DNA from 2 places in the Teredinibacter sp. KSP-S5-2 genome. Region 1 is predicted to be linked to the other one. Evidence: riboswitches for the same ligand, from Rfam matches in the RefSeq annotation. Region 1 holds a riboswitch; the other holds the start of a gene.
The links. A riboswitch is a leader RNA that binds a small molecule or an ion and turns the genes downstream of it on or off. The one in region 1 is predicted to bind cobalamin.
Positions count from the first base shown of each region.

Region 2: another riboswitch for cobalamin. It lies ahead of P5V12_RS15510 (TonB-dependent receptor plug domain-containing protein); the one in region 1 lies ahead of P5V12_RS16325 (ribonucleoside triphosphate reductase).

Region 1 is NZ_CP120416.1:3,830,057-3,833,478, forward strand. Features, by position in the region: gene petA (ubiquinol-cytochrome c reductase iron-sulfur subunit) at 1-180, opposite strand, end outside; gene rpsI (30S ribosomal protein S9) at 520-909, opposite strand; gene rplM (50S ribosomal protein L13) at 923-1,351, opposite strand; cobalamin riboswitch at 1,669-1,803, shown strand; gene P5V12_RS16325 (ribonucleoside triphosphate reductase) at 1,890-3,422, shown strand, end outside.
Region 2 is NZ_CP120416.1:3,623,565-3,626,986, forward strand. Features, by position in the region: gene P5V12_RS15510 (TonB-dependent receptor plug domain-containing protein) at 1-1,419, opposite strand, end outside; cobalamin riboswitch at 1,533-1,655, opposite strand; gene P5V12_RS15515 (autotransporter outer membrane beta-barrel domain-containing protein) at 1,949-3,422, shown strand, end outside.

The sequences.
Region 1 (3,422 bases):
ACCGGGTTCGATCTTGGAAATATTAATTTCTACTGGCGCACCAGCAGCTTTTGCTTTGGCACTTGGGTTCCAGGACCCTACAAAAGGAACCGCAGCCCCGACTACACCGGCTGCGCCGACCACAGACGTCAAGGCAGTCAATACCCTGCGGCGGCCTTCATTTATACCGTCATTACTCATGACGTTTCTCCCCTAACAACATTACAGGTCAGTAGCTTAAAAGAACAAAAGAAGCATCGAAGAGTTGTTCCAGGCATATTGAGAACAACCAGCTCCCCATTTAATTAGTGATTATTATCGCGAGCGATTAACTCTTTCGCTTTCTCCTTTTTAGCTTGATCAAAAAACAAGCTAAAAATTACCAATATAGGCCTACGGAAAAACCGCAACATGTTAAAGAAATTCCCCAAATCTGACAAGGTGATAGCCAGGAATACACGGGGTGTAGCGGTAAAAAAAAACGCCCTGAGTCGCTGTCTCGGGCGTTTTTTGGATATTCCACAAAGGAATAAATAATAATTAACGTTTTGAGAATTGTGGCTTCTTACGTGCTTTACGCAGACCAACTTTCTTACGTTCAACTGCACGAGCGTCACGAGTTACATAGCCCGCTGCACGAAGATCTGGGCGCGTGCTTTCATCATACGCCATCAACGCACGAGTCAAACCGTGGCGAATTGCACCAGCCTGACCGAAGCTACCGCCACCTTTAACAGTGACTTTAATGTCAAACTTATCAGTGTTTTCGGTACACTCAAGAGGCTGACGCACGATCATGCGAGCCACTTCACGACCAAAGTACTCGTCAAGCGGACGATCATTTACAGTGATAACACCCGTACCTTGTTGGATAAATACACGCGCGGTAGATGTCTTACGGCGCCCTGTACCATAGTATTGTTCTGCCATGTTGCCGCTCCAATTAAATATTCAGTTCTTGAGGCTGTTGCGCAGTGTGAGGATGCTCAGCACCAGCATAAACCTTTAATTTTTTAAACATTGCACGACCCAAAGGACCTTTAGGCAACATGCCTTTAACTGCGCTTTGGATAGTACGCTCTGGAGCTTTCTCAATTAGCTTCTCGAAGCTGATTGATTTCAAACCGCCTGGGTAACCAGTATGGCTATGGTACATTTTGGCACTTGCCTTGTTGCCAGTAACACGGACTTTTTCCGCGTTGATCACAACAATGTAGTCACCGGTATCTACGTGTGGAGTGTACTCGGGCTTGTGCTTACCGCGTAAACGGTGAGCAATCTCAGCGGCCATACGACCGAGAGTCTTGCCGTCAGCATCCACAACGTACCAGTCGCGCTTAACGGTTTCTGGTTTGGCACTAATAGTCTTCATGTTATTTGCCTTACGAAGGTACGGATATTGATAAATTCGATAAAATGAAGGAACCCATCCGGTTCCAATCTCTTTTACTGCCGGCCTCTTTCTTTCGTTGACGAGAGCTACCGGTGCCGAAATAGACGGCCCAATAAAAGGAGCGCGGATTCTATAGAAGTACTGAGCAGAATTCAAGCAGTTTCAACGGTTATGGCCAGACAAACAGGCAACCGGCTATCGAACCAACTCACTTCATCCCCTGCACGCAAAGATACGGGACAATTCCATGATCCATTGATATCCATCAATACTTGACCAACCACTATATATAGTATTTTTTCCGACACAAAAACAGATATATAGTGTTTATATAAAAAGGGGAATCCGGTGAGAATCCGGAGCTGTCGCGCAACGGTATTGAAGCATCAAACTTCTAAGCCCGGTTACCTTTTAACTCCAGGTCTCGCGCCAAGGCCGGGTTATAAGTGATATCAACCACTTTCAACTCAATCGTTTTCGCCTTTCGCGTCTCCTGCCATTCAATTTGGGAGATAGCATGACACAACTGACAAAACCACTAACCACAGAACCCACTTTATATACGCTGCCGCAATCCGTTATTAAGCGGGACGGCGCCAAAACATCGTTTAATGCAGGCAAAATCGAATCAGCCATCGCCAAAGCGGGTATTGCAACTGGCGAGTTCGATGACGACGAAGCTCATTTACTCTGTCGCCAAGTCACCAAAGTCCTGACCCATATGCAGCACCAATCAATTAGCATCGAACGCATACAAGATGTTGTTGAACAAACATTGATTAGTGCCAACCATCTAAAAACTGCGCGTGCATATATTGCCTACCGCGACCAGCATCAACGACTGCGCCAGGATAAAAAAACGCTGGTGGACGTATCCCAAGCAGTGAATGAGTACTTGGAACGAGCCGACTGGCGAGTCAACGCAAATGCCAACCAAGGCTACTCCCTCGGCGGACTCATATTAAACAGCGCCGGGAAAATCATCGCCAACTACTGGCTCAGTCACGTCTATCCACCTCATATTGGGGAAGCTCACCGAAACGCCGACCTGCATATTCACGATCTGGATATGCTCAGCGGCTATTGCGCGGGATGGTCCTTGCGAACATTGCTCAACGAGGGGTTAAACGGCGTGCCCGGACAGGTCGAATCCGAACCACCCAAACACCTTTCCAGCGCCGTTGGTCAAATCGTTAACTTTCTCGGCACGCTGCAAAACGAATGGGCCGGCGCTCAGGCATTCAGCTCTTTCGATACCTATCTTGCACCATTTATTCGCAAAGACAACCTAACTTACAACGAGGTATACCAATCCATTCAAGAACTGGTTTACAACTTAAATGTCCCTTCCCGCTGGGGCACACAAACACCATTCACCAATTTAACCTTTGACTGGGTTTGCCCAGAGGATCTTGCGACACAAGTGCCTGTTATCGGTGGCAAAGAAATGCCATTCAGTTATGGCGACTTGCAAACCGAAATGGATATGATCAACCGCGCGTATATTGAAGTCATGACCAAAGGTGATGCCAAAGGCCGGGTGTTTACCTTTCCTATTCCCACATACAACATTACGGAAGACTTCCCCTGGCACAGCGAAAACGCACAACGGTTATTTGCCATGACCGCCAAATACGGCCTGCCCTATTTCCAGAATTTTATTAACTCTGAACTTAAACCCAACATGGTGCGTTCCATGTGCTGCCGATTACAACTTGACCTACGTGAGTTGTTGAAACGCGGAAATGGATTATTCGGCTCAGCAGAACAAACCGGCTCTATCGGCGTCGTCACACTAAACTGTGCCCGATTGGGATATTTACACGCGGGAAACGAGAGCAAACTTTTCCATGCTGCTGACCAATTACTGGAATACGCCAAAGACAGCCTGGAATTAAAACGCAAAGTGATTCAGCGACATATGGATGCCGGCCTTTTCCCTTATACAAAACGATACCTTGGCACCCTGCGCAATCATTTTTCCACTATCGGTGTAAACGGCATAAATGAAATGATCCGAAACTATACCCACGGCAAGGAAGACATCACC
Region 2 (3,422 bases), 210 kb from region 1:
CCAACCCGAATTTCCGCCCAGTGTAAAGTCGTATTCGATTGCGTCGGTAATTTCCTGATTAAAATAGCCAAGGCTAATTTCGGTTCCGCTGCTGTGAGTAAAATCGACCCCTAGGTCATAACCGGCACTCTGCTCTTCCGACAGGTTGCTATTCAAGCCTTCGCTTTCATTGTATGAAATTTCCGACAAGCTTGGCGCTCTGAAACCTGTACCATAACTGGCACGGAGTTTTAATTGCGACTGAGCAGACACATCAAAAATATACGCACTGCTTAAACGAAAGCTGACATGCTGACCAAAATCATCATTATCATCAAACCGCGCGCCCGCCGTGACAAAAAAGTCTTCCGCGGCTTCTGTCTGCAACTCGGAAAAAATACCCAGTTGATTGCGATCCCGCTCTGGCGAACCATTGGGCGTGACAGTTTCTGTTTCATAGTCTCCCCCCAAAATTACATCCCAGTTTTTTGCCAGACTCACACCACCAAGCACCTCGGCTTTTTCAATGCTGCCACCGGTTGCATAGGTTTCGTTGCCATCGGTTTGAATAACACGATCAACCTCACTGTAGGAATAACCCGAGCTTAACCAATATTGTTCAACTTGATAGTCCACACTCACTTTGGCAACAGTTTGTTCAAAATCGGAAGTGCAATCCTGAGTCGGTGAACCACAATTATCGTATTCACTGTTTGTCTCAGTATCACGCGCAACAAGTTGCAGACGAGTATTTTCTGTCAGACGCCAACCAAAACGGGAATGAATCGTGGTATTGGCATAACCATCTTCCTCATCCGTAAGATCGTTCTTCGTAGCATTAAATCCTTTGGTATCAAAATCGGATACAGAAATAAACATATCCGATTCATCATTACCTAAAGCGGCATAACCGGATAGCTCGGTTGTACCATAGCTGCCTTTTTCAAGAAACAAACCACCCGCTTCTTCTTGCTTACCCGTCCGGGTAATAATGTTGATCACACCACCGGCATCTGCACCGTAAGCAAAACCTTGTGGTCCACGTAAAATTTCCACTCGCTCAATTTCGCCACCAGCCGTCATATGCTCAATGCGCGGTGAAACTTGTGGTGCAGATGGATCAGACACATCTACGCCATCAATTAATAATAAGGTGCGATATCCTTCTTCACCGCGAATACTTAACGATGTGTTTTTTCCTGGACCGCCAGAATTTGAAACACTGATTCCCGGCTCAGCGCGCAAGATTTCCGCTAGTTGGGGAGCCCCACGTAACGCGATTTTTTCTGCGTCTATAACAGTCACAGATGTGCCGACTTGACGAAGAGGCATCGCAGTTCTGGAAGATGTCACAAACACTTCTTCCAGTATTTCTTCGGCACAAATTGAAACAGGTGAACATGCACTGATGAGTGCAATAGATATAAATGATTTTTTCATTAAAAACCCCAAAAGCAAAATATCAGCAATTGAGGGAGGCATCTCTCGGAAAACATAGACACGGACAAAGTGCCGCGTGTAGAGGAAATCCAGGATGGTAGCCCTCCGCTCCATCAACGATTGCGCTTGAAGTCTGGTATCGGGCTGGTAGAGATTCTACTTACCGTTGCGGGGGCAGCGTTGGACTTTCACCAATCTTCCCAGAAAGAGCCTTTGGCTCCTTGTTCGATCAAGCGACGAGCACCTTAGCGTGTTTTGCAACAAAGTCAACTGAATCCCGGCCAGTCGTTGTTCAGGGACAAAAAAATAATGCCATTTATGCTGCATCCGTAAACACAAGGATTATGGCTTTGAGCCTTCATAAACAGGGTTAAAACCCTCGTTCCTATCGGTTTAACCCATACCAAGGTACGAGTTATTTTGCCTGATAGATAGACTGAAACCTCCGTCACAGTTGAGCTTATGGGTTATGTTAGAATGCGCCAAATTTTATAAAAATACACAGGAAACACGATTAAGGAGAGTTACCATGCGGAGATCCACCTCAAGTTCGGCAAACGCGAAGCACAAACTGTCATCAAGTATCATTGAACATACCCGAAAGCTTTCACGTACCGGCACTTTACCTTTGGCAGCAATGCTAACCCTTGCTGGCGCTTTGGCTCCTCAGGCAAACGCAGCAACCCTAACACTTGCTCCAACAGCAAACCGGGTTACTCAAGTAAGCGAACCACCAGCATCCCCAAGCACAATCGATATCGGTGCAATACTGACGTCCTCAGGTGAAGCCTGGTTTAGCTCCTGTACGGTTACCGGAACGCTATTGGTTGAAAGTCAAACAGCGACAGAAGGTACAGACTACCGCATTGTTGGTGAGCAAGCTTTTAGCTTGACCACGACGCCAGTTATAACTGGAGAAACGTCCTCCTTCGACCCCGTTCAGCAAGCCATTTCACTTGAGGTGCTGGAAGATTACGAAGTCGAAGAAAATGAAATCGTGACCATTCGGGCAACCAATGTTTCAGCCTTATGTGGTGGTGAGGTTGATGCAACTCAGGATGTGAATTTCTTTGATGCATCTGTCTATGGTGCAACCATCACAATATTAGATACCTTCAATGAACCACCAGTAGAACCGCCGGTTGAGCCACCAGTAGAACCACCCACAACCGTCGACAAAACCGTGCCAACAGAACAGAAATCCATTGAAACACAAGTTAACAGTTTCACTCGTTTGACCTTACACACCGCAGACAGACGCAATAGAAACCTGGGTAAAGAATTACGTAAAGCGCGCAAAGGCCTTACTGGTTTCCGTTCTGACGACCTGGAAATCAGCGTTAACGGAGAAGCCATCCCCAAAGCGGCATGGCAAGCCATGCTCATGGAAGGTAAAGAACAAATGAACGGCGGAGCAGCAGGTGACGAGGCCGTGAATGATTTAGGTAAATGGGGCTTTTTCTTAAGTGGATCTATCGATATTGGTGAGCGTAAAAATAAAAACGCATCCAACATCGACTATGACGCTTCCATGCTTATCGCCGGCATCGATTATCAGGTAAATAATAATCTGGTTTTGGGTGCAGCCTTCAGTCAGACACAACTAGATGCAGAGTCAGGCAGTAAAGATGCGGAAACAGAGTTTTCCCGTAACGGTTTTTCAGGCTTCTTAAGCTACTACGGTGAAGACAAATATTATGTGGATTTAATCCTGACCTACGCCCTCAGTGATTATGACTTGAGTCGAACGGTTGTACAGGATAATGCCAAGGCAGAAACCGAAGGTGATGAATTAGGCGTTTCGCTTGGCGGCGGTTATACCTTCAATGTTAGCAGCCTGGACATTGGTTTGGTGGGTTCTGTTTTATACATGGATTCCGGCGTCGACAAATATACCGAGACCACAACCGGAAACGCTTCTGCGGCTGAAGTGAATGATATTGATTTGAAATCATTAATCGCAACCATCGGCCTGGATTTTTCCTGGAATATTAATACTGATG